3 regions of the Rossellomorea sp. FM04394 genome follow, and region 2 is predicted to be linked to each of the others. Evidence: riboswitches for the same ligand, from Rfam matches in the RefSeq annotation. Region 2 holds a riboswitch; each other region holds the start of a gene.
What was found. Region 2 has a riboswitch for S-adenosylmethionine ahead of ACCB35_RS10150 (methionine biosynthesis PLP-dependent protein). Riboswitches for the same ligand answer to the same signal wherever they lie in the genome.
Positions count from the first base shown of each region.

Region 1 (10,982 bases), 1.8 Mb from region 2:
AGTCCAGATTGTGACATGCGGTCCCGACTCTGAATGGGAGCAGATAAAAAATGGATATATTAAGATGATTTCTTCAGCGAAGAGGTCCATTTATATTCAAACCCCCTATTTCATCCCGGACGTGAGCCTGTTGGATTCATTAAGGATTGCCGCGCTTACGGGAGTGGATGTACGCATTATGATTCCAAACAAGCCTGACCACTTATTTGTCTACTGGGCGACTTATTCCTATATCGGGGAATTACTTAAGGCAGGAGTGAGGATATATATTTATGAGAATGGCTTTATTCATGCCAAAACCATCGTAGTGGATGACACCATTTCTTCTGTCGGTACAGCCAATATCGATGTTCGAAGCTTTCGCCTCAACTTTGAAGTCAATGCCTTTTTATATGACCAAACTCTCTCTGAAAATCTCAGTGCTGTGTTTATAAACGATATTGAAAAGAGTAGAGAATTGACACTGGACGGATATAATGAAAGACCTTTAATGATTAAACTGAAGGAGTCGATTTCAAGGCTCCTGTCCCCTATCTTATAGAAGTAGTATTTGGACATTGCCATGAGTAGGTTGATAAAGGCATAATAGAGGGTATAATGCGTCAAATCAGAGAGGGATGAAATCATGAGTGTACATAAAGACATTTCAAAACATTCTAGTAAACAAAATCAACTGGTTCAACAGTTTATGCTATTGGATGAACGTAGAGAAAAAGAGATCGACGAAGCTGTCCAGCTTTGTTTAGCTGAACAACCGTTTACAACGGATAAGATTAATCAGGTGACCAATGAAATCAACGCCCTTGCCCGTCAAGGTGTCGTGCCCCAAAGAAAGCTTGTCACCACTCAAATGGTTGAGGAATATGTAAATAGTAAATTAAAATAAAAAAGATCCTAAGACGTCTTAAGCCATGCTGATGGTGAAGGCGTGTTGGGATCTTTTTCTTTGCAGAGGGGGCTTAGGCTTTTAATGCGCTATTCCACCCATCATATACAAATACAGGTTGTGAATCATTTTCAGCTCTTTCAATGACGACATAGTTTTTATGTGCCACAACGGTTTGATCGTCTGGTAAATCCAGCTTTTTTGCCACATCTTTATCCATTTTGACGATGACCGTGTTTTCTCTAAGAGTGGTCACCACACCATTGATGACATTCTTCTTTCTTTTAAATTGGACGGTATCTCCAAGGTTGGCATTATCTTTTGAGTAGACGAATGTATTCTCCATTTTAAAATCCCCTTTTCTATAGATTAGACGCTATTTTTATTGGTATTTTAGAAATTTATAACTATTAATCGATGCATTTAAGAGATTACTTTTTAAATATCTTATCCTACTTGTACCACAATTCAAGATGATCAAAACCTTTTCATATTACTTTTTTGAAGACCGTTGCCGTTCGTCTTTTGGATAATTCATTCTGTTGAACGGTCGGTTACCATGACTTTGAATACATACGCTTTGTCTGCTTCCAGGATTCCTCCTGAAGGCTTACCCATCTCATCAAGGGTTAACCCTGAAATTTGACCGTCTTCGGTTCCTGCAATAGCATACAAATATAGGGGCTGACCTTTCTCTAAGGTGGTTTTTTTTGAAAGAAAACTGCCAAAGGTATATCCACTAGGTCCGAAATCATTCACCATGGTAAACGTTCCACCTTCACTGCCATGTATAAACTTGAACTTTTCCTCATCTGAAGTAAATCCAAAGGATAAGAGAGACTGCTTGAATAGGTACTCCACTTGATTAGAAGAAAAAGGATCGTTCTCCACAAGTTTTCCATTTTCATATACCTCAAGCGTCTTTTGCAGATCATCACCTTCTCCGAGATTTCCGTCCATCTCAAAATATTGAATATCCTGAATCCCTGTGAACATAATCAGCTCTTTTTCTTTTGCATTTACTTCATAAGGTTCAATCGTGAGTACTGTCTTGCTTGATCGGTCTTTTTGAAATGTCTGCTCGGGTGTACATGCTGTAAGTAAAAGGACTATCCCTATTATGAAAACCCATTTGATCCTCATTATGTCATCACCCACAAAATAGTTTGCTTCTATATATTATTATACGCCGGTATAGGTAAATCCTTCCTTTATTATAATTTATTTAAATTTTCTAACAAATAGAAAAGACGTCTAAGAGAGAGACTCTCATTAGACGCCTGGAAATAATAAATTAATAGGCAAGTGCATTCTTCTTCTCTTCTTTCATGAGAACGAAGCAAAGGAAAATACCTAATAGGGATAAGACTGCGAAGAATAAGTACACCGTGTAAATGGAATACGTTTCATAGATAAAACCACCGACAAAGGTACTGAACCAATTCCCCAACCCGTTTCCGATTGCTGAATACACGGTAACGGCTGTTGCTGTAATATGGGAAGGCGTGATTTCTTTAATGTAGCGCAATCCGGCCGGAATGAATAGCCCTATGGCCAGACCTTGCATAACCGCCGATGAATAAACCAGCCAAAGACTGGGCTCTGTAAAGTAAAAGAGCCAACGGAGCATGGACGCAGCACCCGCTAACGCTGCAACTGTTAAAAGTCCGAACCGATCAATCCATCCCCCGGCAATCCTCATAAAGGGCACTTCTGATAAGACAGCGATTAAAAACGCAAGACCGATTCCGGCATACGTCCCCCCAGAATCCTCAACAAATAAGCCGAAGTAAACATTATTGGCCAGGTTTGGACCGAATACTAAGAAGGTTACAGCTAAGAAAATGAGGAATTTCTTCATTGTAAATAATTCTTTCATCCCTGCTTTTAAATCAAGCTTTGCTGCCGCTCTCTCTTTAGGAAACCGAAAGGAAAGGAATCCTGATAATACTAGACAGATAAAGAAAGAGTAAAAGATGATGGTGGGACCGATGAAACCTTCCGAAAGTTTCCCCATCATAAAGACAGCAATCCCGAAGCCCAATGAACCGAACAGACGGATATTACCGTAGTTATACCGGACTTTACTTGTATACTTCAAGCTGATACTATCTGATACAGGAATGATTGCACTTTGAAAAATCGCGACTAGAATGGCCACTAGAAGCAGGCCATAGTAAAAGTCCATAAACAAGTAACCGAGTGCAAAGATTCCCGCCACTAAAGAGGTTAAACCAAGAACCACGGTAGGACGATTAGTTGTGTCACTGACCATTCCCCAAATAGGCTGGAAGAAAATCATCATGATGGGACCTACAGACATGATCGTTCCAATCTGATAACCATTTAACCCTACGCTTTCGCTCAAATACACACTGAGTAAGGGATATAAACTACCTACACCGAAGAACGTTAATAAATAGAATCCTTGCAAGGTAAAAATTTGATTTCGTACATTTCTTTCCACTACCGTATCCCCCAAGATGTTTTTGTCTTCCTTATAGTAGACCTTGAACGTTCAATTGTCCATGAGTTTATGCCTTATTATGGATAAAGTCATGTTTTTCAAAGCTCTTTCCGGCGTTCTCGTCTTATGCTTGTCGGGACTGAACGAGCCGCCTTCGCTTTTGGTTCATCCAGCTGTGGCGGCTAGTCCCTCGAGGTCATAACCCAAGAACGCCAAAAAGGCAAAAGGCGCCTTTCCGGCGTTCTCGTCTTATGCTTGTCGGGACTGAACGAGCCGCCTTCGCTTTTGGTTCAGAAAAATTTCCCGTTTGACTTTTTTGAATAAACCCTTTAAAGTATGGAAGTATATTTTAAATCAACTAAATACGATATTCTTCTTATCCAGAGAGACGGAGGGACTGGCCCTGCGATGTCTCGGCAGCGGACTCATATTGAGTGCTGTGCCACATCCAGCAAGCGAAATGCTTGAAAGATAAGGGGAGTGTTTCGTTCTATTGAAACCTCTTCTTATTTTGGAAGGGGTTTTTTGTATGTTAGTAAATTGAACGATGACAAAGGAGTGTTAGGAATGAATCAAGAAAGAGGAAATCTATTGGCATTACTGCCTTTAATCATATTTGTTTCTCTGTTCCTTGGAGCAGGCATCATTTCAGGAGACTTTTATGCCTTTCCTGTATTAGTATCAATTATCATTGCATCCGTTGTAGGTCTGTTGATGAACCGAAAAGAGACGTTAACGGCTAAGGTTGAGCGTTTCGCTAAAGGAGCCGGTCATCCTGATATCATGATCATGGTCTTTATCTTCCTTTTAGCAGGGGCTTTTTCAGGAGTAGCTGAAAAGATGGGCGCCGTTGATTCAACCGTGAATTTTGCCCTTTCCGTGCTGCCTGGTAACTTGATCATTGTGGGATTATTCATTATCGCTGCTTTCATTTCGTTATCGATGGGAACATCCATGGGGACGATCGCAGCACTCGCGCCAATCGGTGTCGGGATTAGTTCAGGGACAGATATTTCTATGCCCCTTGCCATGGCAACGGTCATTGGAGGTGCGATGTTCGGAGATAACTTATCATTTATTTCTGATACAACTATTGCAGCTGTTCGTACACAGAAAACGGAAATGAAAGATAAATTCAAAGTCAACTTCTTTATTGTATTACCTGCTGCCATCGTCACAATAGTGATTCTCCTTTTTCTTACTATGGGGAATCAGTCGACTGTCGGAGCGGAAAGCTTTAATTGGATCAAAATTCTGCCTTACCTTGGAGTTATCATCGGTGCTCTTGCAGGATTAAATGTGTTTGTCGTTTTGTTAGGCGGAATTGTTTTAGCTGGAATCATTGGATTCATTGATGGAAGCTTTACCCCAGCCAGTTATTTCGGGAGTGTAGCCGATGGGATGACTGGCATGGCAGAGATTGTCATCCTTTCTGTGCTGATAGGCGGAGTTGTCGAACTCATTCGCCATAACGGCGGAATTCAGGCTTTACTTTATCACGCCACTCGCAAAATCAAGTCTCCTCAGGGAGCACAGCTTGCTACAGCAGGATTAGTAAGTTCTACTAATCTTTGCACAGCAAACAACACGATCTCAATCATCATTGCTGGCCCGCTTGCTAAAACGATCAGTGAGAACTATGGCGTTGATGCCCGTAAATCAGCCAGTATCCTTGATATTTTCTCTTGTTCCGTTCAAGGATTGATTCCTTACGGAGCACAGGCTCTGTTAGTGGCTGAAGTTGCAGGCATATCACCGATCAGCATCATTCCATATGCTTTCTACCCTGTCCTGATTGCTGTTTGCGGACTTATTGCCATTCGATTTGCACTTCCTAAATTCACTCGCAAATCAGCACCTGATGCAAATCCGGTTCGATCTTAATAAATGAGAGTAGAGAGACAAATCCTTTGAGGTTTGTCTCTTTTTTTGATACTCTCTTTTCGCAAAGATTGTTGCTTTTTAACATAAGCACTGTTAAGGCTCTGTCAATTAGTGAGTGCTGGATGGTGAGGGGAACTGCTCCGCTTGCAGCTAGCGTTCGGCCGAGCCTCCTCAGCTTAGCCGAACGGGGTCTCGGCACGCCCGTACTTCCGCAGGAGTCTGCGCAGTTCCCCTCACCATCTTTTACAGTTTTTTTGTGACAGAGCTTCAAACTGTGCTAGAAAACAAAATTACTTAAAAGATACTTCCTTAAGAGAGACAATCTCTCCTTAACTTAAATGAGATTGTTTGCTAGAAAGCTTCTTTTAATTGTTTTCGATTAAGGATTCATGCTCAGAAAGTTGATTGGAGCGGAAGGATGCTCGACTCCTGCGGGAATAGCTGGACAGGTGAGACCCCGGAGGCGCAGCCGAGGAGGCTCACCGCCAGCCCCGCGGAAAGCGAGCATCCTGGAGCGGAAATCAACTAGTACTTTCTCTTCTATAATAACAACAAACTTTACGAAATGAGCTTTTTGATAAGAAAAAAGCAGATCCCCTTACAGGAATCTGCTCTCTTTTTATAATAAATCATTTACATGATAAAGCTTGCCACTTTCAAGTTCGCTTTCTGTCACAAGCTTAACCAGCGCATCTGCCACGGTATTTGTTTCACGGAGCATTCCTTCCTCTTTATAGCGCTGAAAGGATTCGACATCGGCAAAGGCTTCTTTCGAGGATGAACGGATTTCCCCTTGCATGTCCGTATCCATCACACCAGGGCTGAAGGCAATCACTTGATGTCGGCTATGCTTTTTAGAAAGCTCTAAGCTTACGGTTTCTGTCAGCATGTTCACTCCCGCCTTGGTTGCGCAGTACGTACTCCAGCCATATACAGGGCGACTTCCTGCTCCAGAGCTGATATTGATCATGATCATCTTCGATTCAGAACCACGGGCTGCTTTTATCATCTCATTGGTTGCGATCATGGGAGATAGTAAATTCACATGCACACTCGTTTCAAGAGCTTGGTTTTCTACTTCACCAGAAGGGTTGATTGGTGTCACCACACCGGCATTTTGGACAACGTACACTCTTTCAGGTTTATATCCAAATACCTTTTTACCAGCTTCACGGAAGACCGCTTCTGTTTCTCCTGATTTTGCAAGATCGCACGGTAAGAAATCATACGATACCTCTTTATCCCCGGCAAGCTTTCGCAGTCTTTCATTATCTGATCGCGAAACATTGATCAGCCCTATGCCCTTTTCGATAAAAAGCTTGGCAATCGACTCTCCCAAGCCTCTTGTTGCTCCTGTCACAATTGCATAATCCATATCGACTCATCTCCTTCTCACCTTCTGATTATAAGGGAGAGTCCTCTTTTTACAAAAAAATAAGCATTGGTTTAATATAACATTTACAATTGAGATCAAATTCTTCCGCTTAAGGAAGCTCCACGACAAAGAACGACTTTATCGCAGAGCCATTAGGGATTTACTCTGATTTATTATTTTTCTGAATCACCTTTAAACCTGTTCCCATGTCGGAAGCAAGTATATAGTTCCGGTTAGCAAATACGCCCCATACAAATGAGTTTTCCGGTACATATCTTCCGATCTCTTCTGGCTTTGAAGGATCGGAGATATCAACCGCTCTTACTCCTCCAGCATAGTGGGAAAGGTAGAGGGTGTTCCCTACTACTTTAGGATCATGAACTGTGTTTGCAAATGTAACCCCATCCTCGACATTGTCGACTAAATCCGTTTTGAAATCACTTAATAATTTAGGGTTGGACCTATCTTTAATATCAAAGATTCTCGTATACCCGTATGACTCTTCATACCCTTCTCTTTTAGGAGCATAGACCTCTCTCGTCTCAATAAGCACGGTTCCCCCTTTCGCTACTTGGGCAGAGTGGGCAGACCCTTGTTGTAGTGAAGCAAATTCAGTACGTCCTAAGTACTCAGGATTGTCCGGGTCGCTTATGTCCAGCATGATTGTCCCTAAATCCCAAAATGACAGGAATGCGGTTTGTGCATTCTCATCCGTCATGACACTATGGTTGAAAACAGGACGGACCTTGCCGTCGGGTGCATTCCAATGATAGCCATTAAAGTCATCCGGAACTTCATCAAGTTGTCTCGGATCGAATTCATAAATCGTTTTCGGGTTGGCAGGGTCCGTAACTTCTACTAATGAGAAATCCTTCTTTTCCCCATGTGTGTAGTAATCCGCATAATTGCTTGCTGCCAGTACAAATGCTCGGTCTCCCTGTTTCGCCAAGTACAACTCGTGGGTACCCGATGCTCGCTGATCAACTGCCCAGAAACCTAATTTCTTAGGATGATATGGATCTGTTACATCATACAATAGTACTCCACCAACCGAGTCAGGGTTACTTCGATCGAGCCGTTGTACACTTACCGCAGCTAAATCACCTGTAAAATCCTTCGTATTCACTTGCTTTACAACAACTTTTTCCTGCCATGTACCCGGAATTTCATCTCCAAAAGAAGCAACTTCAATCGGGTTTGAAGGATCTTTCAAGTCAAATACTCTTACGCCACCGTTTCCACCATTACTTGTATGGGTTCCAACATAAGCAAAATTTTTATGGGCATAAACATCTGCGGTATTATTCTGAACTCCATCCTTTTCTTTTAACTGGACAGCCGCTACTTCGTTCCAGCCGCTCACGTTTTTACTTCCTTCTAACTGCGGGATGACAGCAAGACTACCGGCTTCAGCTCCTTTTTCAATTGAAACATCGTCTAATACGTCATGGGCAGATGCGGTTGGCGTAATCATAGCTAATCCTAATGCACCAATAAAAACAGATTTTAGTAGAAGATTTTTTTTCATTTCACTAACAGCCTCCCGGACTTTATTACCATTAATTTCTTTTTATGGTTTTATATGTTTTAACATAGAAGAGAAGACTTGTCACCAAATCCATATGAAAACAGATGAAAAGGACTACTTACTTTCGTAATATTTAGAATATTTAGTTCAATTGATAGGGATAAAACTAATCCTTTCTGACCACAAAAAAAGCACACCATTCAAGGCATGCTCTCATCAATTAAATGATATTCAGGGATTAAATCTGACAGTGGGACAATGGAAGCTTTTTTCTCATAGAGAGGAATAAATTCTTCGAGCATTGTGGCAACCTTGATCCCTGTAACCCCAACATGACCAATGGCAATGGTTGAGTTGTCACTGTCTAATTCTTTCGAAAGAATCTTGGCTTGCTTTCCGATATGCTGGATGGTATAGACATCATCAAAGAATAATTCGTTTTCAAGAAATGGAACGCCTAATTCTTTTGCAAGCTTGGGAATGACACTCTTTCCCGTTGTTTTACTATCCAAATAAAATAACCCCTTATCCTTGCATACCTCTAAAACGATCCTCATGACCCTCTCATCGGCAGTGGCCCTTGATCCCATATGATGATTGACTCCTACTGCATAGGGGACTTCTCCGATCGCCTTTTCTACTCTTTTCCGGATTTCGTCATTTGAAAGCGAAGTGGTAATCGCCCCGGGGCCAAGCCAGCTCGCTTTCCCTGACATCGGTTCCATGGGTAGATGGACGATGACCTCATGCCCAAGCCCATGTGCCTTTTCCGCATCTGTCCTGGTTGTTGGCAGAAAGGGCATAACGGCAATCGTCAAGGTGACGGGTAAGTTCAGGATCTCTTCTGTTCCCTTCATATCATTACCTAAATCATCAATAACGATTGCCAGTTCATTATGATGGGCTGGAAGGGGCAGGATGTTTCGGGCTGAAACGGAAGCATGAAAGGAAATAGTCATTAGTAAACAGAGGAACAGGATCCTCATCTCACATCACTCCTTTTTCCTTTATCATGTCCATTTTGAGGAGGATATACGAATGAAGTCCGTCCCCGAAGAGAGCGTAAATAAAGGCAGGAAGCTGATTGTGGCTTCCTGCCTTTTTATATTATATGGTACGTCCCTCATCCCAGGCCTTCGTTGGGCGGTCACTGGGGTAACCGTGGGTATGGCGGTAGGTTTTTCTTTGGGTGGTGAAGTCCCACCAGTTTTTCTTGGATGCCGGATTGTTTGCGTGGTGGACGACGCACCTGAGGGAGTCTTCCACGCATGGGTCCATCCAGACGCCGTACTTCTTTTCCAACTGTATAATGAGGTCTTCCCCTTTTTCATCCTTGATGTCTTCGAAAGAATGATAACCAAGATCTTCAACCACATTATGCGCCATATTCGGTCCGATCGACGGAATTCGTTGGAAAATGGACATGCCGACTAAGTACCGGGCTCTAGCAATAGAGATGTTTAATTTTTCACTTATTACATCGGGAGACAGTTCGAAGATGTCTCCCAGTCTGATCTTCTCTTTACGAAGTGCCGATCTTTCCTCGTCGGTTAGTGGTAATTTAGGACTCTTTCTACTCACTCTCTATCTCCCCCCTATCCCTTAAAGGATTGTTCCCGAACCAAATGAAAATCTTCCGTCACTGGACGGTAGGTTTTATTCTTGACCAGCTTATGTTTGTTCTTAATTGGAGTGTTGCTTACCAATACACCTACCTTCGTTTGCTGGATTTCCTTGACACCTTGCACAATTAACTGCATGGCGATGATGGCAATCATAAAGGCCGCTAACGGTGCAATGACAATCCAGTACTTTCCGGTCATTAGGGAATCTTTAGTGGAACTGATCAGACCAGACCATTCAAACGTTCCTGATTTCGGAGGATCGGGTACCAGTCCTCCTGTAATGATCGTTCCACCCAAGAACAGATGAAATAAACCCAAATGCACAAGGATGAGAAGGGTTTGGATAAATTGCTGCCCCCATATAATGAATAATCTTGGTGCCAGGTGCGGGAATAGATGCGTCCATAGCAAATGCCGGTTACTTCCCCCTAAGAGCTTCGCCGACAGAACAAAATCCTGTTTTCCTAATAATTTCAGTTCATTCCCTATTAAAACCGTCGTTAACGGCAGCACAAGAATCGTTAACACGACAGCTTCAAAAACGAGTCTTTCAAAGATGGAGTGTTCCCATCCCAAGACGGGCAATCCCCATAGAACTGGTCGTAAAAGAAGATATGCAATGAGACTTAAAGGCAGGAAATGAATGGAATCCACCATTCGATCAAGCCAATTTTTCCTGTTTTCTTTCAAATGAAAATGATAGGCAATACCTAGATAGAATCCACCTATAACCCTCAGTGAAGCGACAACCAACGCAAATAAGAGGGTATACTTTGCCCCCACGATCAGTTGATCGAGGATGCTATAACCGAAGAAATCCGACCCTAATATCATCTCTCCAAATGGTTTATGTGGAGGTGCGCTGATGATTCGTCCCTCATCGTTCTTCATAAACTGAATTTGTTTAATCGGATCTTCTTTCAGCATTGGATAAAGGAAGCTCGTAACAATTAAAAGGAAGATGACACTGAACCCGATGGCAAACTTCCCATTATGCATATGCTGCCACCAAAGCCGTCTAATAGTAGAAAGCCAGCTCCATATCTTCCATTCATTCAACTTCGTTTTATCTTTTTTAAATTTGGTATGATCAACACTGACTTCCCGATTAATCCACAGATATACACCTTGATACACAACAAAAAAAGGCGTGTAAATCATAATCAGTGAGATGGCTATGACCATTGGTCTGAAGTCTTGGACGATGTAGTACGTGA
Region 1 is NZ_CP168654.1:196,658-207,639, reverse strand. Features, by position in the region: gene cls (cardiolipin synthase) at 1-541, shown strand, start outside; gene ACCB35_RS01140 (DUF2533 family protein) at 626-886, shown strand; gene ACCB35_RS01135 (DUF2187 family protein) at 960-1,232, opposite strand; gene ACCB35_RS01130 (hypothetical protein) at 1,421-2,029, opposite strand; gene ACCB35_RS01125 (MFS transporter) at 2,181-3,353, opposite strand; SAM riboswitch class I at 3,727-3,831, shown strand; gene ACCB35_RS01120 (Na+/H+ antiporter NhaC family protein) at 3,921-5,237, shown strand; gene ACCB35_RS01115 ((S)-benzoin forming benzil reductase) at 5,857-6,612, opposite strand; gene ACCB35_RS01110 (LVIVD repeat-containing protein) at 6,773-8,140, opposite strand; gene ACCB35_RS01105 (divergent polysaccharide deacetylase family protein) at 8,341-9,099, opposite strand; gene ACCB35_RS01100 (helix-hairpin-helix domain-containing protein) at 9,248-9,721, opposite strand; gene ACCB35_RS01095 (ABC transporter permease subunit) at 9,736-10,982, opposite strand, start outside.
Region 1: linked by a shared signal. The riboswitch ahead of ACCB35_RS01120 (Na+/H+ antiporter NhaC family protein) and the one ahead of ACCB35_RS10150 (methionine biosynthesis PLP-dependent protein) in region 2 are both predicted to bind S-adenosylmethionine.

Region 2 (10,982 bases):
AAAGCTGAAAGAAGAAGGAGTAGAGGATTACAAAATCGTCTCCTTCAGCGTAGATCCTGAAAATGATACACCGGAAGCATTAAAGGAGTATATTTCAAATTTTGAAGCAGATGCAAGTAAATGGGAACTACTTACAGGTTATGAATTTGACGAGGTTAAGGACCTTGCGGAACACTCCTTCCGCTCGATTGTAGCCGACGATCCTAATTCCGATCAGATGATTCATGGTACCAGCTTTTATCTTGTGAATCAAAAAGGTATAGTCGTAAAAACGTATAGTGGCAATAGTGATGTCCCTTATGATGAAATTGTCGAAGATATGAAAACATTGATTCAAGAGGGGTCTGAATAGATTTTATAGGAAGGAGAATCACAGAATATCAGGTGATTCTCCTTTTTTACAATTGAATTAACATTCCTACATCAGGGTTTAAAGGATTATAATGATAAAAAGGGGAACCGCTATGTCGGGGAATGTTGTCCGGCAAGGTTTAGACCTGAATGGAAGGATTGCAAATAAATTAAAGAGTAGCAGGTGAAGAAACATTCGAAACTCAAAAGGTATGATGATGATTGACATAGCCATAACCTTATTTATATTGATATGGGTATTGAAATCTTTTTCAGATGGAGATGTATGGAAGGGAATCTTATTCGCCATTTGTTTTGCCATAATGGCCGGCGTCCTATTTTTCCGGTTCAAAAAGAAAAGATAGAGAGCAGGTGAGAGGATGGCGAAGCAATACTATACGATTGGAATGGCCGGACATATTGATCACGGAAAAACCACTCTCACAAAGGCCCTTACTTCTGTCGATACGGATCGATTAAAGGAAGAAAAGGAGCGCAGCATCTCGATTGAACCCGGGTTTGCCCCTTTATATCATGATGAAGATATGGAGATTTCTGTAGTGGATGTTCCTGGTCATGAGCGGTTTATTCGCCAGATGATCGCAGGTGTGGCAGGGATCGATCTCGTTGTGTTAGTGGTAGCGGCAGACGAAGGTGTGATGCCGCAAACGAAAGAACATCTTGATATCCTGGCGTTACTGGGAATTACTCACGGCATTGTCGTGTTGACGAAAATTTCCAAAGTTGATGAAGAACTGAGGGATATGGCTCTTGAAGAAGTGATGGATGAGTTGAAGGAAACGGTATTTGAAAGGGCCCCTGTCTTGTTGGCAGATAGTCTTTCAGGAGAAGGTGTCGAAGAGTTAAAACAGAAAATCATTACTACGTTAAAGGACATGGTTTCAAGAAGTGTCAGAGGCGATTTTCGTTTACCGATTGATCAAGTTTTCACTGTAAAAGGTCAGGGAACTGTCGTAAGAGGGACTGTTTTTGGAGGTACCCTGGACACTGGAGAGGAAATAATGATATTACCCCAGGGAATACATACGAAAGCGAAACAAATTCAAGCTCATCATAGGAAAGAGAGTCGTGCTTTTGCCGGTCAACGTGCAGCGATAAACCTTTCAGGAGTGGGTTACAAAGAATTGAAAAGAGGAAATGTACTCGTCACATCCACACATTTTTCCGTGACCAACACGATTGATGTGTGTCTCGAAATATTATATGCGGTAAACCATCCTATAAAACAAAGAATGCCAGTTGTGGTTCATGTTGGAACTTCCGAAGTGATGGGGAAGCTTGTATTTTTTGATCGAAATAAAGTGGAGTCGGAAACGGAGCCTATTTTATGTCAGATCCGGCTTGATGAATCGATTGTTGCCAAAAGAGGTGATCGTTTTATACTAAGAAGACCCTCTCCGATGGAAACCATCGGAGGAGGCTGGATTATTCAGCCAAATGGAGGGAGATACAAGTTTGGAGAGGAAACGATGGCCCTTCTTCAGTCTGAACGGCATGGAACGCCTCAGGAGAGAGTTCTAAGGCTGCTTGAACAATACAAATGTGTAGATGAAGATTTCATCTTACGAGAAGCCTCTTTAACACACACAGAGCTGCATGATATGCTGCAGGGTGATGATCAGTGGATTGTACTTTCACAATCCAAAGTTTCACATTTAAAAATAGTGGAAGAATGCGTGGAATCGATCGATCAGATTCTTCGAGGGTTTCATGAGGAGTTTCCTTTATTAAAAGGGATCAATAGTGGTGAATTGAAGCAATCTTTAAAGGAGTACACAGGAGATTTAGTGGACTATGCGATTGAGCAAAAACATTGGAAACAAAGCAGTGGCATTCTTTGTTTAGAGGGGTTCATTCCTCACTTGCCTCCTCAATGGGAGAAACGATGCAGTCAGCTCCTTGACTTATTAGAGGCTGATGGAAGACAAGTAAAAGACATGGAAGAGTATTTTCATCAAGTAGGTATTCCTCCAAAGTGGCAGTCTGATTTTCATCACTTTTTCATCCAAGAAAAAAAAATCGTGCCGTTGGATGATAAAAAGGCCTATTCCTATCAGATTTTTATGAAAGCCGTTGAAGACTTAAAAGAAAAAACCGGTGAAACATTCGATATAGCAGATGCCAAAGAGGTTCTGGGATTATCCAGAAAATACATGATCCCGTTTTTAGAAAAGCTGGATAAGGATGGTCTGACTTTGAGGATCCAGGAGCTTCGTAAGTGGATTGGAACAGGTGCAAGAGGATGAGGAGTTAGCTATAGATATTCGTGGGGAAGGAGAGACGGGTTTACATGTTCAAAAATTAAGGTATAAAGGGTTAGGTGAATATGTTGACCCGATCGATTTTTATATGTAGCCAATAATGACCTTTCCTGACAATTTAAATTATTCTACTTGGAATGGTATCGAAAAAAGGCTGTAGAAGTGACATTTGCCACCTTGTCATAATGCTTCTCTTTCAAACATATATCATCGTAAATAAACTAAATCAGAGTTTGTAGCTTAAAGGAAAGTAGGAAACGGAATCATGAAAGAATTATGGAGCGCATTTGGTTGGGTTCTTCCAATTATAATAGTTGTGACGATCTCCCTTATCTTTGCGGTCTCCTTTTGGAAGAAAAGAAATGGGAAGGGCAGATGGATGAACCTACTGCCTGTACTATTTACGTGCATAACGATAGGAGGCATATGTTTAATCACTCTGACTCCTTTGACAGGTGGAAATGTGTCAGAGGGATCGGTGAATTTCGACCCATTTTCTAATCTTAAGTTGAATTTAATTTACCGAAATCATTTAGATGTACCCATCAGAAACCTGCTGGCCAATATATTATTGTTTATTCCATTAACCTTTTTTATAGCTTGGTGGATGAGACATTCGAAACAACTTATACTGATGGTCACGTTTATTGGGGCACTATTTTCCTTCGGTATAGAATGTGCCCAATATTATTTACCATTAGGAAGAGCAACGGATATTGATGATTGGATTATGAATACGCTAGGTTCATTTATAGGTGGTCTCCTATTTGTGAGCGGACGTTTTATCTATAATATGTTGAAAATCAATAAGAAAATAAACTGAGAGTATTAACGATTTCGTTAATGCTTTTTTTTTGTCAAAAATTAACGCAAAACTGCTTAAGCAGCATGATAATTCTGTAGATAACCTTTGGAACCATATAAACTTTCAAAGGAGATGCATAGTCTCTTCCCTTAAACAAAAGCTAATACTACATAAAAAGGAGGTGAGTTCCCTTGCTGAAAAAAGGATTTAAATTAATCCTGATAACGGCTGCAGGCATCGTGATTTTATTCCTCATCATGCACTGGGATGTAAAACAAGGTGTGAAAAACTATGCGAGAACTCACCCAATGACGGAAACACTTCCTCATAAAGCTGCAATCAACGTCTACAATACTGGGAATGACTTATATAAAAAAATGTTTGCAGATATTAAAACAGCAGATGAGCTTGTTTGGATTCATTTTTTCATTATCAGGGACGATCAGATTTCCAACGAGTTTTTTGATTTACTGATTGAAAAGGCCAAGGCAGGTGTAGATGTTCGTCTATCTGTTGACTACCTGGGTTCAGATATAAAAAAGGAAAGTATAAAGAGGATGGAAGAAGGAGGGGTGAAGTTTGTAAAAAGCAGGCCTCTATCCCTAAAGAACATCTTCTATTCCCTCCATCATCGGAATCATCGCAGGCTCGTTTCCATTGATCAAAGAATTGCCTATATTGGAGGATTCAATATGGGGGATGAATATTTAGGCAAAGACCCGAAGCTAGGTTACTGGAGGGACTATCACTTACGGTTGGAGGGGGAGGCAGGGATTGAGGTGGCACAGCAGTTTAAAAGGGACTGGGTCGAGGATGGAGCTGAGAGTATGGAAAGCGTGCCTCCTACTCTTACTTTAAGTGAAAATGAAAAGAGCAGCGTTCATTTCTTGTTTTCGACAGGCGACAGTATCGTAGATAAGACAGTAAACTGGATTAACAGTTCGGAAGAGAGCATCACGATTACAACGCCATACTTTTTACCAAATGGGAAACTTGTATCAGCTTTAAAGAAAGCAGTGAAGCGCGGGGTGAAAGTGAAGATTCTCGTCCCGGACAATACCGATGCATGGTTTACGAAGCCGCCAAGTTATAGAATAGAGAAAACTTTGTTGGAGAGCGGAGTGGATCTCTATTTATACGAAAAAGGATTTTTCCACGGGAAAGTGCTGATCATTGATCATAAATGGGCTGATATAGGTACAGCCAATTGGGATCCACGAAGCTTCTACTTAAATGATGAGAGCAACTGTATCATTCGCGATGCCAAAGTTGCCGGGGAATTAGAATCACTCATCCAGAATGACATTAATGATAGTAAGAAGCTGACCATGAAGGCCTTTAATGAACTCCCTGCCTGGGAAAAAGCGCTTCGTAAAACCCCTGATTGGATATATTATTATTTCTGAGAATAAATATTTTTATTGAATAAGAAAATATGGTAAAGTGATTTCATATCTTAATAAGAATACACCTTACCGAAGAAAGGGATTGTCCATGAGCGAGCTCTTGTTTGTATCTTTGTTTATTCTTTCGTTATTGGCTTTTAAGTTTTTTAACGTGTTAAAGAAGAAGCATGTATCAAAGTCTCACAAGTCAGTAGCAGTTAGTATCGTGATCTTTTCTGTTATCGGCATGATGTTGACGGTCCTCTTTTATCTTCCCAATGCATCTTAAAGAAAGCAAGCTATACACCGATTTAAGGAGTAAACACACAAGAGAAGCATTCTTGTGTGTTTTTTTGCGATGTTTTAGTGATAGTGTGAATAAAATAATGACCGGTCCTACATTCTTACTGGCAATAAACGCAGTTGCTTTCATTCTGCTGTGAATTTGATATGATTATAGAAGGCTTATTTCAAATAAGCAAGATAATGACTTAAGTATAAAACGCCCAACATTTTGAGGTACGAAAGGCAATAAAGGAGAATATGGATGAAAGCTGCAATGATTTTTGACATGGATGGAACTTTATTTCAAACGAATCGTATTCTTGAAGCTTCACTTCATGATACCTTTCAACTACTAAGAGATGAAGGAATGTGGAAAGGGGATACACCTCTTGAAGTATATAGAGAAATTATGGGTGTACCTCTTTCTGTTGTGTGGAAAACACTTTTACCACATCATCCCTTACATATACATGGTAAAGTGAATGAAGTGTTTCAAGAAAAGTTGATTGAAAATATCCAGAAAGGAAAGGGAGCTCTCTATCCACATTCGGAGGAAATATTAACCTATTTAACAGGGAGAGGGTTTCCGGTCTTTGTGGCAAGCAACGGATATCCTCATTATTTAAAGGCGATCGTCAAGTACTTTCGTTTGAACCAATGGATTTTAGACTGCTACAGCATTCAGGAAATACAATCAGATGACAAAGGGGAATTGATTCGAAAAATCAAAGAAGATCACAATCTTACACATGGGATTGTGATTGGAGATAGATTGTCTGACTTCAAAGGAGCAGAGTTAAATCAATTTCTTTCGATAGGTTGTGCCTTTGATTTTTCTCAGGAAAAAGAATTACGTGAAGCGGATATTGTGGTTAAAGATCTCTTGGAGGTTAAAAAGTATCTGGAAGAAATGAAATGAAAGAGGGATTAGGGTGGAGAATGAACAATTAGCCGTCTTTGATAAACACGGTAATAGGCTTGGAGTAGCCAGTCGTTCTGAGGTGCATCTAAAGGGATATTGGCATGAAACTTTTCATTGCTGGCTTGCGCATTATGATAAGAGTAGTAGGGAGGCCTATATTTATTTCCAACTGAGAAGTGATAAGAAAAAGGATTTCCCCGGCTTACTTGATATTACCGCAGCTGGACATATTTTATCGGAGGAGAAGGTTGAGGATGGTATAAGGGAAGTTCATGAAGAGCTTGGGCTTCTTATTACGATAGATGAACTGCAATCATTGGGAATTGTAAAAGGAGAGTTAATTCAACGGGATATGTTCGACCGGGAACTAACTCACGTGTTCTTGTATTCCAAGCCGGTTGCATATGACGAATTTCAACTTCAGTCAGAAGAATTGTCCGGTATTTACCGTTCGACTCTTCAAGATTTTAATGCACTAGTTGAACAAACCAAAGCGGAAATCGACGTGGAAGGATTTCTTGTAAATGAGGCAGGAAAAAAGGACTTCGTTAAGCAAAGGGTGAGTTACCATCACTTTGTTCCTCATGAAAGGTCCTATCTTCTTGACATTATTTCGCGCATATCGGCTCATCTTTAGAAATTAATCCGTACTTCCCATAGTCAGTATGGATAATAAAGGCTATTATAGTAATCTAGTACATACATATTGTGATAAGAGAGTAGGAGGACACACTTGAACGGCACAGCACATATGGCAATAGGAGCAGCAACAGGATTTATTGTGGCCAACTCATTTGGGTCTGGTCCGGATATAACCGCAGCCCTCGTTGCAATAGGCGGGGTATCCGGACTCATGCCTGATATGGATATTGACGGAAAGCTTAGTAACAGGGTTACTCTTTCATCGAAAATGATCAGGTCAGTGGCACAAATCATTGGTTTTTTAATGATGGTATACAGCTATCTTGAAGGTATAGGGAAAGAACGGTGGCTTGGGATTGGTTATGGAGCCGGAATGATGATTCTCTCAAGTTTCATCACTCAGAGAAGGATGCTGATGATCACCGGGGTCGGCGTAACGGCATGCGGTTGGCAATTGAATGAAACGTGGTTATTTTTGTTGGGGATATATATCATCATCGCTTCATTTGTTCCACATCGGAGTTACACCCACTCTGTCCTTGGAATCATCTATTATGGAGTGATTGCCCATTATCTTGAGTCTTCCTTAATGATGGATGGAGTATTCGAAGCTTGTGTAATCGGATATGCCAGTCACTTGATCGCCGATATGAAATTTCTTCCTTTTAATAAAAGAGGCATAAAGCTTTTCCTTCCCCTCTTCTCGAAAGAAATATAATCCTATGCAAACACCTATTGACCATTATTTTCCGATGCATTAAAATAATGGAAACAAGTAAATACTTGAAACGGCAATGATAAAGAAAAGTAGGCGAACGAAACACTTCAGAGAGCTGATGGTTGGTGCAAATCAGTGTGGGAAGGTCGTTGAATGGGCTTTGGAGCTACCAGGCTGAAAACAGTAGGTTATGGCGGATGGTCTCACCGGTAAAAGAGACAGTGTATTGAAGTCTGAACTTCTGTACATGAAAAGCGCGTTTACGGTAGGTAAGCGAATGAAGGTGGCACCACGGGTTTCTCGTCCTTTTTTAAGGAAGAGAAGCCCTTTTTGTGTTCTTTCATGATATAAGGGAGGAGATAATGATGAAAAAACAAGTTCTGACGGGTATCAAACCAACAGGGCGTATTCATTTAGGGAATTATATCGGTGCGATTAAACCTGCATTACGATTGGCAGAAAATGAATCCTACAACACAGCTTATTTTGTTGCGGATTATCATGGTTTAACGAAGATACATGATCAGCATGAAATGAGAGAACTGTCCTATGGAGTGACAGCAGCCTGGTTAGCCTTAGGGTTGAATCCTGATCGAGCGATCTTCTACCGTCAATCCGATGTACCTGAAATCTTTGAATTGAGCTGGATTCTCGCTTGCTTTGCACCGAAAGGATTAATGAACCGCGCTCATGCGTATAAATCAATGGTCGAAGATAATCAAAACAGCGGCAGAGAAGCAGATGCAGGGGTCAACATGGGCTTATTCACCTACCCGATATTGATGGCCGCGGATATCCTTCTATTTCAAACTGAACTGGTTCCTGTTGGAAAAGACCAAATTCAGCATGTTGAAATTGCCAGGGACCTGGCAGAAAACTTTAATAAGCAATATGGCGAAACATTTGTTCTTCCCGAGTATATCATACAGGAAGAAACATCTGTTCTACCGGGACTTGATGGAAGGAAAATGAGTAAAAGCTATAACAATACGATTCCTTTATTTGAAGAACCGAAAAAACTGCAAAAACTAATCAATAAAATCAAAACAGATTCCTCAACCCCCGAAGAGCCTAAGGATCCTGAATCGTCCGTCATATTTTCGCTCTACAAAGAATTCGCAACATCCGATCAAGTTGAAGAAATGAGAGGGAGATTTCAAGGAGGAATAGGCTGGGGAGAAGCGAAAAAAGAACTCTTTGGAGTCATGAATTCATTCATTGAAGAACCGCGATCCAAATATAAAGAACTGATGGCAAATCCCCATTTGCTGGATTCCATACTGCAAATGGGAGCAATAAAAGCGCGGGAAAAAACGATCCCATTCATGAAAGAGATTAAAAGGAAAATAGGAATTTAAGATTGATTGAAATATAACATCGTGAGGGATTTGTTTTTCAGATAATTCATAATTCTTATTGACTTTTCTTTTCCTTTGTTATAAGTTATGGGAAAGTTATTTTTCACAAATTCATATTGTTTCTTATCAAGAGAGGTAGAGGGACTGGCCCGAAGACACCTCAGCAACCAGCCGCAAGATTCAGGTATGGTGCTAATTCCAGCAAGTTGATGTCAACTTGGACGATAAGAGGGAGAACGAACGTACAAAACCTTCTTATTTTCATAAGAAGGTTTTTTTGTTTTTTCCCTTTTCGTTTTCAGGGAGAGAAAAGGAGAGAAGAATGTTGAAAAAACATATTGATACTTTGCTTGTCCAGGCAGGGAACCGGAAGGATCCTGCAACGGGTGCTGTGAGCCTGCCCATTCATTTATCGACTGCTTATGAACATAAGGGGATTGGCCAATCGACAGGATATGATTACACGAGAACAGGAAATCCAACACGCGGCACCTTAGAGGAAGCTCTTACTCTATTAGAGGAGGGGCACAGGGGATTTGCCTTCAGTTCGGGGATGGCAGCGATTCAGGCAATCCTTGGCTTATTCTCGACTGGGGATGAATTGATCGTATCGAGAGACCTTTATGGGGGAAGCTACCGTTTATTCGTTCAGTATGAAGCACAATACGGAATCAAATTTCATTTTGTTGATACAAGTGATGCAGGCTCTATAGAAGAACAAACTTCTAACAGAACAAAAGCCATATTCCTTGAAACGCCAACCAATCCATTGATGAATGAAGCAAGTATATCTGAGGTTGCCGGTATTGCAAAGCATAATGGATTGCTTTTAATTGTCGATAATACTTTCTATACACCTGTGCTGCAAAAGCCTCTCACTGAGGGAGCAGACATTGTCATTCACAGTGCGACGAAATACTTAGGGGGCCATAATGACGTGCTGGCGGGAGTCGTGGTCGTAAACTCAGAGGAGTTGGCGGAAAAAATCTACACCATTCAAAATTCAATCGGCGCGGTTCTCGCACCTTTTGATTGTTGGCTCTTATTAAGAGGGATGAAAACCCTTAGTCTCAGAATGGCTCAGCATGAAAAAAACGCAAGAAAACTTGCCGACTATCTTGAGGGGCATGAATGTGTAACGGACGTTTTGTATCCGGGGAAAGGCGGCATGCTCTCTTTTCGCATCGCAAAGGAAGAATGGGTGGCACCCTTTCTCCGCCAATTAAAAGTGATTACGTTTGCTGAGAGTTTAGGGGGGGTTGAGAGCTTCATCACCTATCCCGCAACCCAGACACATGCAGACATTCCTGAAGAAGAACGAAAAAGGCTTGGTATCTGCAACAGACTCCTGCGGTTTTCTGTAGGAATCGAATTTATTGATGACCTGATAGCAGATTTGGAGAATGTTTTTCATCAATTGGAAAAAGAGGTGCTTACGTATGAGTAAAAAACCATTTTCACTACAGACGTCACTCATTCATTCTCACGGATTTGATGAAGAAACAGGAGCGGTCTCTACGCCGATTCATCATGCAACAACTTTTCATCAACAGGATTTCGACCAGTATGGAACATATGACTACAGCCGATCGGGAAATCCAACGAGGGAAACCGTCGAGGAAACGATAGCTGAGCTCGAAGGAGGGGTAAGGGGATTTGCCTTTTCATCCGGAATGGCGGCAATCTCAACAAGTTTTCTATTATTATCGAGCGGGGATCACGTTCTCGTATCAGAAGAAGTATACGGTGGGACCTACACGATGATCACGGAAGTCCTCACTAAGTTTGATATAGAATACTCCTTCGTGAACATGAAGGACCTGCATGAAGTGGCTTGTTCAATCAAGCACAATACAAAAGTGATCTATATGGAGACACCATCGAATCCGCTGCTGAACATCACGGATATTGAGGGAGTCGTTAAGCTTGCCAAGGCAAATGGATGTTTAACGTTCCTCGATAATACATTCATGACTCCCCTGCTGCAAAGACCGATCAGTCTGGGTGTAGATGTTGTCCTCCACAGTGCCACGAAGTTTCTTGCCGGCCATAGTGATGTCTTAGCGGGGCTTGCGGTAACGGGGAATGAAGAGATTGCGGGGAAACTTGCTTTCCTGCAGAATTCGTTTGGTGCGGTCCTCGGGGTCCAGGATTGCTGGCTGCTCTTAAGAGGAATGAAAACACTGCACGTAAGGTTGAAGGAGTCTTCTGAATCGGCATATAAGATTGCAAGC
Region 2 is NZ_CP168654.1:2,025,830-2,036,811, forward strand. Features, by position in the region: gene ACCB35_RS10105 (SCO family protein) at 1-352, shown strand, start outside; gene selB (selenocysteine-specific translation elongation factor) at 732-2,618, shown strand; gene ACCB35_RS10115 (VanZ family protein) at 2,899-3,456, shown strand; gene ACCB35_RS10120 (phosphatidylserine/phosphatidylglycerophosphate/cardiolipin synthase family protein) at 3,630-4,844, shown strand; gene ACCB35_RS10125 (hypothetical protein) at 4,957-5,112, shown strand; gene ACCB35_RS10130 (HAD hydrolase-like protein) at 5,371-6,027, shown strand; gene ACCB35_RS10135 (NUDIX domain-containing protein) at 6,041-6,667, shown strand; gene ACCB35_RS10140 (metal-dependent hydrolase) at 6,764-7,390, shown strand; T-box leader at 7,458-7,701, shown strand; gene ACCB35_RS10145 (tryptophan--tRNA ligase) at 7,756-8,748, shown strand; SAM riboswitch class I at 8,869-8,979, shown strand; gene ACCB35_RS10150 (methionine biosynthesis PLP-dependent protein) at 9,071-10,195, shown strand; gene metC (cystathionine beta-lyase) at 10,188-10,982, shown strand, end outside.

Region 3 (10,982 bases), 1.4 Mb from region 2:
GCAAACCTATTATGATAGTTTGGAAAGGTACCAGCGGGTGTTAGCACTCCCGGTAGATGGCATAGGGATAGATTTTGTGCATGATCGTGGTGAGAATTTGGCGGCGCTGAAAAGATTTGGTTTTCCTAAGGATAAAATCTTGGCTGCCGGAATTCTCGATGGAAGGAATATTTGGAGAAGTCGTCTTACTGATACCCATACGCTTCTATCGTTCATTGCAGGGTATGTTCCGAGTGATCGCTTAATCATTCAACCATCCTGCAGTTTACTACATGTACCAGTAACCTTGCAGAATGAAGAAACACTTGGCAGTCCCCTCATTGACGCTCTATCATTTGCTGATGAAAAATTACATGAAATCACAATTTTAACAAAGGGGATTCGTGACGGAGCTGATACAATAGAAGATGAGATCGTTCAAAGTGTAACGGCGATTAAGAATTTAAACGAATCACCGCTGCGTAATAATAGGGAGGTGCAGGAAAATGTTGAAGAATTGCACCAAAATAATGTCGGTAGAAAGGTTCCTTTCCATGTTCGTAAGCTGGAACAGGCGAAGTACTTTTCATTACCTTTTCTACCTACCACTACAATCGGCAGTTTTCCTCAAACCCAGGAAGTAAGAAGGCAGAGGTTGAAGTGGAGGAAAGGCGAGCTCTCTGATGGGGAGTATCAACAATATATTCATGCGGAAATAAAACGCTGGATTATAATTCAGGAAGAAATCGGCCTTGATGTATTTGTACATGGTGAATTCGAACGGACGGATATGGTTGAATTCTTTGGTGAGAAATTAGAAGGTTTTCAATTTACGAAGTTTGGATGGGTACAATCATACGGTTCCAGATGTGTGAAGCCGCCACTCATATATGGTGATGTGAATTTCAAAGAACCGATGACGGTTAAAGAAACCATATATGCTCAATCATTAACCGATAAACCGGTTAAAGGGATGTTAACGGGCCCGATCACGATTCTAAATTGGTCATTTGTTCGGAATGATGTATCACGATATGAAGTAGCGAATCAAATCGCACTTTCTCTCCAAAAAGAGATAGAGGAATTAGAAGCCAATGGGATTCGGATGATACAAGTCGATGAGCCGGCACTTAGAGAAGGACTCCCTTTAAAGAGTGAGAATTGGGAGGAATATCTAAAGGCTGCCGTTTATGCTTTCAGATTGGCCACTTCATCTGTACAGAACCAAACCCAGGTCCATACCCATATGTGCTATTCGGATTTTGAAGATATTATAGATGCCATCAGTGATTTGGATGCTGATGTCATCTCAATTGAAACATCAAGAAGTCATGGGGAATTGATCCATGTTTTTGAAGATCATACGTATGACAAAGGTATAGGTCTTGGGGTATATGATATTCACAGTCCCCGGGTGCCGAAGCGTGAAGAATTAATCCGTAATATACATCGGGCTCTAGAAGTGCTGGATCCCGAATTATTCTGGGTCAACCCGGATTGTGGTTTGAAAACACGTGGGATCGATGAGACAGTTTTAGCGCTTAAGACCATGGTGGAAGCTGCGGATCAAGTGCGTGAAGAGGTGTTGCTTAAAAAGGAAAGATAATTGACGGGGAACGAAGAGATATAGGTCGCGTGTAGCTGTACCTTCCTTTGATCCACATTTTTAAGACGCAGGGCGCAGTTGAAAGGGATTGCGTCCTGTTCATAAGGAGAGAATAGAAAATGTCATACATAGCCATAGGAAGAATCATTCAAGTATTTAATGAACTTCACCCAAATCGTACCATCCTGTACCTGGTGAGTGATAGGGGGATGGATGAGTTCCCAAAAGGGAGGATTTCATTAAAAACCGCTTTAGAATGGCAGGCAAAAGAAAAGATATGTAATGTTTATGCTCCCAATTAAAAAACGAAAGGGAGAAAAAATAAGCTTCCCAAAATCCTTTAAATTGTGTTAACTTAATGTTATAAACAGTTTACATACACAAGGGGGATTTGAAAGTGAACGGAGAAAAACTAAGGGTGATCATTCACTGTGCCATCTTTGCTGCGATTACGGGGATTTTTGCTCAAATCGAGATTCCACTGCCACTCGTTCCAATCAGTGGGCAAACATTAGCAGTAGGAATTACGGCGACGATTCTTGGAAGCCGATATGGAGCGTTCGCCATGGTATGCTATGCAGCCCTGGGAGCAGTCGGTGTGCCTGTATTTGCGGGCTTCAGTGGAGGTGCACAGGTACTTGTCGGGCCTACGGGAGGCTATATTTTTGGCTTTATCGCAGCGGCTTTCTTTACAGGCTTCATTCTTGAAAAAACAAAATTCACCATTCCAATGGCGATGGTTGCCAATACAGTTGGGATGATGATTACATTGATCCTGGGTACCATTCAGTTGAAATTTGTTGCTGACCTTAGCTGGAGTCAGGCGATGGCAGCAGGTGTTTATCCATTTATCGTAGTTGGACTTATTAAAGCGTTCCTTGCAAGCTGGATTGGAATTACCGTTAGACAACGTTTGGTTCAGGCGCGGTTGATCGGGAATCGGAAAGTAGCAGCATAGTGAAAAAGTTGACTCTTTGTTGGGAGTCAACTTTTTTATTACTAAAATTTATACATAGACCAATATCCTATATCCTTGAATCCAATACGCTTATAAATTTTCCCTGCTTCAGGATTATCATAGAATAAGCATAATTCTTTTCCTTCTTCTAATACGTCCCGACAGAGCTTCGTCATGCATTCCGTCGCGTATCCTTTTTTCTTGTACTCCGGATGGGTACAAACAGCGACAATCATCGCAGACATACTGTTTTCAGCGGTTGTAGAGGCGGAAGAAACAAATTTACCGTCTTCTTCTACGTAATAGCTTCTGGAAACTCCGGCTTCCATGCTATGTTTTCTTTTTTCTACGCAAAAATCCCCGCCGCTGAACTCAGGAATGCTGTTCAACAGATCCACAAGTTTAGGAATATCAGTGAGGGTAGCCTCTTTCACTTTTGGGAGGTCTTGTCGATCCATTGATTCGGTGTTGTCGCATTTCGCATAATACATATGTCTTTTTGATTTAATTTCTCTGGATAAAAAGGGTTCAACCTCAGTGACGATCCGTCTTAAACCTGAAACGATGCTGTAGTCTTCATGTCCATTAATGATAGCGGCGAATCCTTCAGCATCAAATTCAGCCATTGAAAACGGAATGAAATTTTCACGGTACTTAAGAAGAATTCCTCTTAAATTTCCTTCCTCATCGAAGTCGCCCCAGATCTTCTGGAAATCCTGTTCATACCCAAAGGCTTCAATGTCCCCGATAATAAACAAATTCTCAGCCGGCTGCCGATGAATGAGCTGCTGGCAAATATCATGATCCTCTTCTGTAAGCTGTCTGATCATTTTAATTCCCCTTCGTGAATTTTAATCATTATCATACCAAAATTAGAAATATTTAGTAAAGTATTATTTTTAGGAAAATTTAAATGACAGCAAGAATGTTTTGCATAAATTCAGTTGGACTAACAGAAGTTACTAATAGCTGCATAATTTTTAATGGAAATACCATGTATGGTTTTAAATGGACCGAAATAGGGAATCTTAGCATCAATCACAGTTATTAGGAGGGAAAACTCATGCTTTGGACCATTATTGGAATTCTTTTAGTCCTTTGGTTGCTTGGATTGATTTTTAAAATCGGGGGAGCCATCATCCATATCTTACTCGTTATTGCCATTGTAGTATTTTTATTTAACAGAATCACCGGTCGAAAAAAAGGATTATAACCATAACAAAGGTCCGTCCCTCAACAATGAGGGACGGACCTTTGTATATAGACTACTTAACGGATGGGCCGCCTTTTAGTTCGATTTCAGATGGTACGTTTGAGAATTTCTTGAAGTTCTCGTTGAATTTATGGGCAAGTTCTTTTGCTTTCACTTCATAGGCTGCTTCATTGGACCATGTTCTTTTTGGTTGAAGCACTTCGTCCGGAACACCAGGAACGTGAACAGGGATGTTCAGACCAAAGATGTCGTCCGTTTCTGTTTCAACGTGAGTCAGTTCGCCTTCAAGGGCTGCTTGAACCATGGCACGAGTGTAAGATAACTTCATGCGGTTACCAACACCGTATTCTCCACCAGTCCACCCGGTGTTCACAAGGAATACCTGTGCACTGTGCTCATCGATTTTCTTACCAAGCATCTCGGCATAGCGGGTTGCAGGAAGTGGCAGGAATGGTGAGCCAAAGCATGTTGAGAATGTTGCTTGTGGTGAAGTGATCCCTCGCTCCGTACCTGCAAGCTTGGATGTATATCCGCTTAAGAAGTGGTACATTGCTTGTTCTTTCGTCAGTTTGCTGATTGGAGGTAATACCCCGAATGCATCTGCCGTTAAGAATACGATTGTATTTGGATGTCCTGCAACACTTGGTTCAACGATGTTCTCCATCGCTTGAAGAGGGTATGCAGCACGCGTGTTTTCAGTTAATGTGTTATCCTCATAATCCGGGATGCGGGAATTGTCATCAAGGACAACATTTTCAAGGACAGAACCGAAACGGATGGCATCGAAGATCTGTGGCTCTTTTTCACGTGTAAGGCCGATACATTTCGCATAGCAGCCGCCTTCGATATTGAAAACACCGTTCGGAGACCAACCGTGTTCATCATCTCCGATTAAACGGCGGTTAGGGTCTGCGGATAAAGTCGTTTTTCCAGTTCCGGATAAACCGAAGAACAATGCCACATCGCCTTCACGTCCCACGTTTGAAGAGCAGTGCATGGAAAGGATATCGGATTCAGGGAGCACATAGTTCATGACAGAGAAGATCGATTTCTTCATTTCACCTGCATATTCAGTACCACCAATCAGGACAATTCTTCTTTCGAATGATACAATGATAAATGTTTCAGAATGAGTTCCGTCAACTTCGGGATCCGCCTTGAAGTTCGGAGCAGAAACGATTGTGAATTCTGATTGGTGACCCTTTAGCTCTTCTTCTGTTGGGCGAATGAATAATTGATGAGCGAAAAGATTATGCCAGGCAAATTCGTTGATCACCTGAATCGGCAGTCTATGTTTTGAGTCGGCACCTGCGAACCCTTTGAAAGAAAATACTTCTTCTTTTTCTTTTAAGTAATTGATCACTTTCGTATATAGTTTATCGAATGATTCAGATGAGATGGGTTGATTGACAGATCCCCACTCAATCTTATCCTTCGTGGATGGTTCTTCAACTATAAATTTATCCTTAGGAGAGCGTCCTGTGTATTTACCAGTTTCTGCTCTGACTGCACCTGATGATGTTAAAACGCCTTCATTACGTTGAAGGACTTTTTCAACTAGTTGGGAAACAGATAATTGTTCCTGAATGTTTTGACCGTTAAGTAATTCTGTTAATTCATTAGACATGCTCACTGAATTCATTAGAACCCTTCCTTTATATAAATTTATTTAATGGCATCGCTTACTTCTCAAAAATAGTATAACACAATCAAGCTATTAGTCTATACTATTTATTTAATTTTATAATGTGTCTCCATTTTGTCACATTTTTCGTCCAAATACAGCTTGTTTCTTCTTATATATATGAAGAAAAAATCTAAATGTTTAGCCTCATTACCCCATTAGGTTATTTTAATCGAGAAAAATGGTTGGAAGTCTTAAAAAGAGGCTAAAAGATTGGTTAAACCTGTCACTCGAAAAAAAGTTGACACCTCTAGTCCTAAACGTTATCATTGTTCCTTGAACGGATACTCTTATCCTGAGCTGGTGGAGGGAGCAGACCCTATGAAACCCAGCAACCTGCTAAATAGTGAATGGATCGCATTTCTTGAAACGATCCGATTAAGCGAAGGTGCTAAACTGAGGCAAGGTCTATGAACCTTGAACGATAAGAGAGAAAAGGCGCGGCTATGATCTGAAACCTTTCCTCTATTGCTTTAATCATGAGGAAGGGTTTTTTCTGTTTATAGTGGATCAAATGCACATAATTCATGATTTTTTTATAAAAAAACCATGTTTACTTCATACTACTTAGGGAATGAGTACCGTATCTGTTTAATGTTTTGTTAGATCAGAGTCTAACAAATAGCTTAAGGAGGAACCTTGATGTCAACTAAACGTCGTCTGTTTACATCTGAGTCCGTAACCGAAGGACATCCAGATAAAATTTGTGACCAAATTTCTGATTCAATTCTTGATGCAATTCTTACCAATGATCCGAATGCCCGTGTGGCATGTGAAACGTCTGTTACAACGGGTCTTGTTCTTGTTGCAGGTGAAATTACAACAAGTACGTATGTCGATATTCCAAAAATCGTTCGCGAAACGATCCGTGAAATCGGCTACACTCGTGCGAAATACGGCTTTGATGCTGAAACATGTGCAGTACTTACATCCATCGATGAGCAATCTGCTGATATCGCTCAGGGTGTAGACCAGGCACTTGAAGCCCGTGAAGGTCAAATGACGGATGAAGAAATCGATGCAATCGGTGCAGGTGACCAAGGGCTAATGTTTGGATTCGCTTGTAATGAAACGAAAGAGCTTATGCCTCTTCCGATTTCCCTTGCACACAAAATCTCCCGTCGCCTGACTGAAGTTCGTAAAGAAGAAATCCTTCCTTACCTTCGTCCGGATGGAAAGACGCAAGTAACCGTTGAATACGATGAAAACGATAAGCCGGTCCGTATCGACACGATCGTTATCTCTACTCAACATCACCCTGAAGTGACGCTTGAGCAAATCCAGCGCAACTTGAAAGAATATGTCATCGACCCGGTTGTACCGAAAGAACTGATCGATGGAGAGACGAAATATTTCATCAACCCGACAGGCCGTTTCGTTATCGGTGGACCACAAGGTGATGCAGGACTTACAGGACGTAAAATCATCGTTGACACTTACGGCGGATACGCTCGTCACGGTGGTGGTGCATTCTCCGGTAAGGATGCAACGAAAGTGGACCGTTCAGCGGCTTATGCAGCACGTTACGTAGCGAAGAACATTGTGGCAGCGGGACTTGCTGAAAAATGTGAAGTTCAATTAGCGTATGCAATCGGTGTTGCTCAACCGGTATCGATTTCAATCGACACATTCGGAACGGGTAAAGTATCAGAAGACGTATTGATTGATGTTGTCCGCAACAACTTTGACCTGCGCCCTGCAGGAATCATCAAAATGTTGGACCTTCGTCGTCCGATTTACAAGCAAACAGCTGCTTACGGACACTTTGGCCGTAACGATCTTGATCTTCCTTGGGAGCGTACAAACAAAGCTGAAGCATTAAAAGCAGAAGCATTAAGCGAATAAGAGAAGATATAGATAGAAAAGACCAACACTTATCAGGGTGTTGGTCTTTTTTTTCGATAGGGGTTGGCGGTGGGGGAGTTTATTTTATTGCGTGGAATGGCAGATATACTCCGACTTTGCTAGATATATTCTGAAAACGGTAGATAAATCTGAAACGGGGACCTTCATACAAGAAAATCTTCCATGAGTATTCTCAGGAAGGATGGGGTATCCCAAGTATATAAGAAGTTAAAATGGTTTGATGCTCTTATAATATTGTCCTTTTTCCGCGTATTCCCTGGAAATGCGCTTCATCTCGCTAATATCATGTTCGTTCAGCTCTCTTACCACTTTTGCTGGCCGACCGAATGCCAGTGTATTGGGAGGTATGACTTTTCCTTGTGGAACAAGGCTTCCTGCCCCGATAAAGGCTCCTTCTCCAATTTCAGCATTATCGAGAATGATCGATCCCATGCCGATTAACGCTTTTTTTCGGATTTTGCAGCTATGTAGAATCACCCCATGGCCGACGGTTACTTCATCTTCAAGAATAAGAGGGTTATTTGGACTCTGATGGAGTATGGAATTATCCTGTATATTTACTTTATTACCGATTTTCGTTGGAGCGACATCCCCTCTTATAACGGTGTTAAACCAAATACTGGACTCTTCACCGATCTCCACATCCCCAGAGATGGTCACATAATCAGCAATGTAAGCCGAGTGAGAGATGACTGGTTTTTTATCATAATACGGATAGAGCATTTTTTACTACCCCTTTCAATAATATTTACTATAATAAATGGTAGCAGAATTCAATCAATTAGAGAACTATAAAGGAGGATTTGCCATGTGGAAATGGGAAACAGATCAAGAAGCAAAAGCAGTCATCGTCATCATCCATGGAGCAATGGAACATCATGGCAGGTACGGTTGGCTCATTGAAATGTGGCGTGCAGCAGGCTTCCATGTCATAATGGGGGATTTACCGGGTCAAGGTATGACCTCAAGAAGTAAAAGAGGACATATCGATTCCTTTGATGAATATATAGTGGAAGTGAAAGATTGGGTACAGGCGGCTTATCAATTTGAATTACCTGTATTTATGATTGGTCATAGTATGGGGGGGCTTGTCGCCGTCCGCATGCTTCAGGAATCCCATGTGAAACTGGCAGGTGTAATATTGTCCTCACCTTGTTTAGGCTTGGTTACTACGCCTTCTAAACCTATCGAGCTTTTGTCCTACGGGTTAAATAAAATTGCTCCTATGGTTAAATTCCCATCAGGGTTAACAATCGATATGGCAACGAGAAATGCAGATGTCCGTGAAATCGACAGCAATGATTCACTTTATATCACCAAAGTGTCTGTACGCTGGTACCGGGAACTGGCGCATGCGATAAAATTAGCTTTTGTTAATCTTGATAAGATGCCTGACGTTCCATTACTTGTCCTACAGGCCGGTGACGACAAAATCGTGGATAAAAGAGCAGTGAAGAAGTGGTTCAACGAACTGTCTTTATCTGAAATGCATTACAAAGAATGGCCGAAATGCTATCATGAAATCTATAATGAACCAGAACGAGAAGATATATTTGAGTACTCCAAAAATTTCATTGAAAGTCGCTTGAAAGCGTTAGGTTACATTTTGTAAAAGAGGTGGTAAAGGTGTCCATTCCAAGTGATCCCTTTTCGTTAATGACAAGAGTATACCGAAATGTTTTTCCGATTGTTCATAAAGAGTTAGATGAGTGGAAGAGGCGTGCAGAAGCGATCCCCAACCAAGAATTGAGAAACCAGGCCCTTTCAAGTATTGAGCATAAAACGTTTCACTGTGAAGGTGGATCGATTTTATCACTTTTGGCACTGGATAAAAAACAGGATACAATCCGATTTATCGTCGCTTATCAAACGATAAGTGATTATTTAGATAATCTGTGTGATCGAAGTGTTTCTCTTGATCCAGAGGATTTTACCCTTCTTCATCAATCCATGAAGGATGCCTTGACAGTGGACGCTGTGCCTGTCAATTACTATGCATTAAGAGCAGATCAGGATGACGGGGGGTATCTCAGGGATCTGGTGCTTACCTGTCAATCCGTTCTTGCAAATCTAAGTCATTACGGCAGCATCAAGGGTGATCTGCTCGAATTGTGTGAATACTATTGTGATCTGCAGATACATAAACACGTGAAGAAAGAGGAGAGAGTGGAAAGGCTTCAGAATTGGTTTGAAACACACCGGTCGAACCTCCCTGAAATGAATTGGTACGAGTTTTCCGCCTGCTCAGGTTCGACCCTCGGTATATTCTGTTTAGTATCATACGCCTGTCGCAGCGATTTTCAGCCGTCCTACACAGAGAAAATAAAAAGCGGATACTTTCCGTATATTCAGGGCTTACATATTCTTCTCGACTACTTCATCGACCAAGATGAGGACCTCGAGGGAGGAGACTTAAACTTTTGTTTCTATTATGAGGACGATGAGCACTTAAAAGGTCGACTCCTTCATTTCTTGCAAAAAGCAGATGAACATACCCATGAGCTGCCGCACGCTCACTTCCATCGTTTGATCAACAAAGGACTCATTGGCGTTTACCTGTCAGACGAAAAGGCAAGCAAACAAGAAAAAGTACAATCCTTCTCCAAAGAATTCATCGGACAAGCCGGCTGGATCACGAGATTCTTCTACATCAACGGCAAAATCTACCGCAAATGGAAAAAACGCAAAAAAACATCCTGAATAAGAGGGACGGACCTTTGACACCAGTGTCGAAGGTCCGTCCCTTTTTTTGTCTATTCCATCAAACTTAAGTCGTATGAGTAATTACTAAATTCGACCTTTAATACCATATTTATACAAAAAAGTATTCGTTGATTTTCATCAGATCGCGACAATTTACCCATCCGTTCATTCGTGGAATTTCATACTATTTATCTAAAAAACTATTATTTCGTAATACTAAATAACTAATATATTCTGAAAATATTTACTTTTCAGAATAATGGAGTATATTTTAATTAGTGTAAAAATTTAGTACAGAAAAAAGAGGGGGAATACTGTTTGAAATCACGTAAAGTATTAACAATGGCCATGGCTGCGGCATTAAGTGTAGGGGCATTTGCTGTACCTGCATCAGCTGCAACCACAGTGCCTGAAAATGTGTTAGCAAAGCCAACGGTGAAACACGAACATAAGCATGGAGGGCCTTTCGATTTAGGCATTGCGAATGACGAACGCCTGATTGAAATGTTGAAAAAAGACGGAAAAATCAAACAAAATGCGACACCTGCTGAGGCTGAAAAAGCACTGCAGAAGTTCTTGAAAGCGAAAGCGGATTCTGCGGAAAAAGAAGCAGGAGAATTACATGAAAATGAAGCTTCTGAAAAAGTGAAGCTTCAAGAACAAATGAAAAACAATGATTTGACGAATGGAAAAGGAAATAAATTGGGACAAGCCAAAAAGAATTCACCGGAGTCTGTGAAAGAAGAAGCGTATGACGGTGAAATGCGTACGGATAAGGTATTGGTACTTTTAGTTGATTATCCGGACAGAAAGCATAATAAAATGAAACCTGAAGAAACGGATATGTATTACGAAGGTGAAGATGCTTATTCACGTGAGCACTATCAGGATATGTTGTTTGGTACAGGTGGATGGACAGGCCCAGACGGTAAAAACTATGTTTCCATGAAGCAATATTATGAACAGCAGTCGG
Region 3 is NZ_CP168654.1:3,475,190-3,486,171, reverse strand. Features, by position in the region: gene metE (5-methyltetrahydropteroyltriglutamate--homocysteine S-methyltransferase) at 1-1,585, shown strand, start outside; gene ACCB35_RS17525 (hypothetical protein) at 1,705-1,887, shown strand; gene ACCB35_RS17520 (biotin transporter BioY) at 1,977-2,543, shown strand; gene ACCB35_RS17515 (GNAT family N-acetyltransferase) at 2,585-3,373, opposite strand; gene ACCB35_RS17510 (lmo0937 family membrane protein) at 3,607-3,756, shown strand; gene pckA (phosphoenolpyruvate carboxykinase (ATP)) at 3,809-5,398, opposite strand; SAM riboswitch class I at 5,728-5,871, shown strand; gene metK (methionine adenosyltransferase) at 6,083-7,285, shown strand; gene ACCB35_RS17495 (gamma carbonic anhydrase family protein) at 7,514-8,029, opposite strand; gene ACCB35_RS17490 (lysophospholipase) at 8,115-8,918, shown strand; gene ACCB35_RS17485 (tetraprenyl-beta-curcumene synthase family protein) at 8,933-10,006, shown strand; gene ACCB35_RS17480 (immune inhibitor A domain-containing protein) at 10,358-10,982, shown strand, end outside.
Region 3: linked by a shared signal. The riboswitch ahead of metK (methionine adenosyltransferase) and the one ahead of ACCB35_RS10150 (methionine biosynthesis PLP-dependent protein) in region 2 are both predicted to bind S-adenosylmethionine.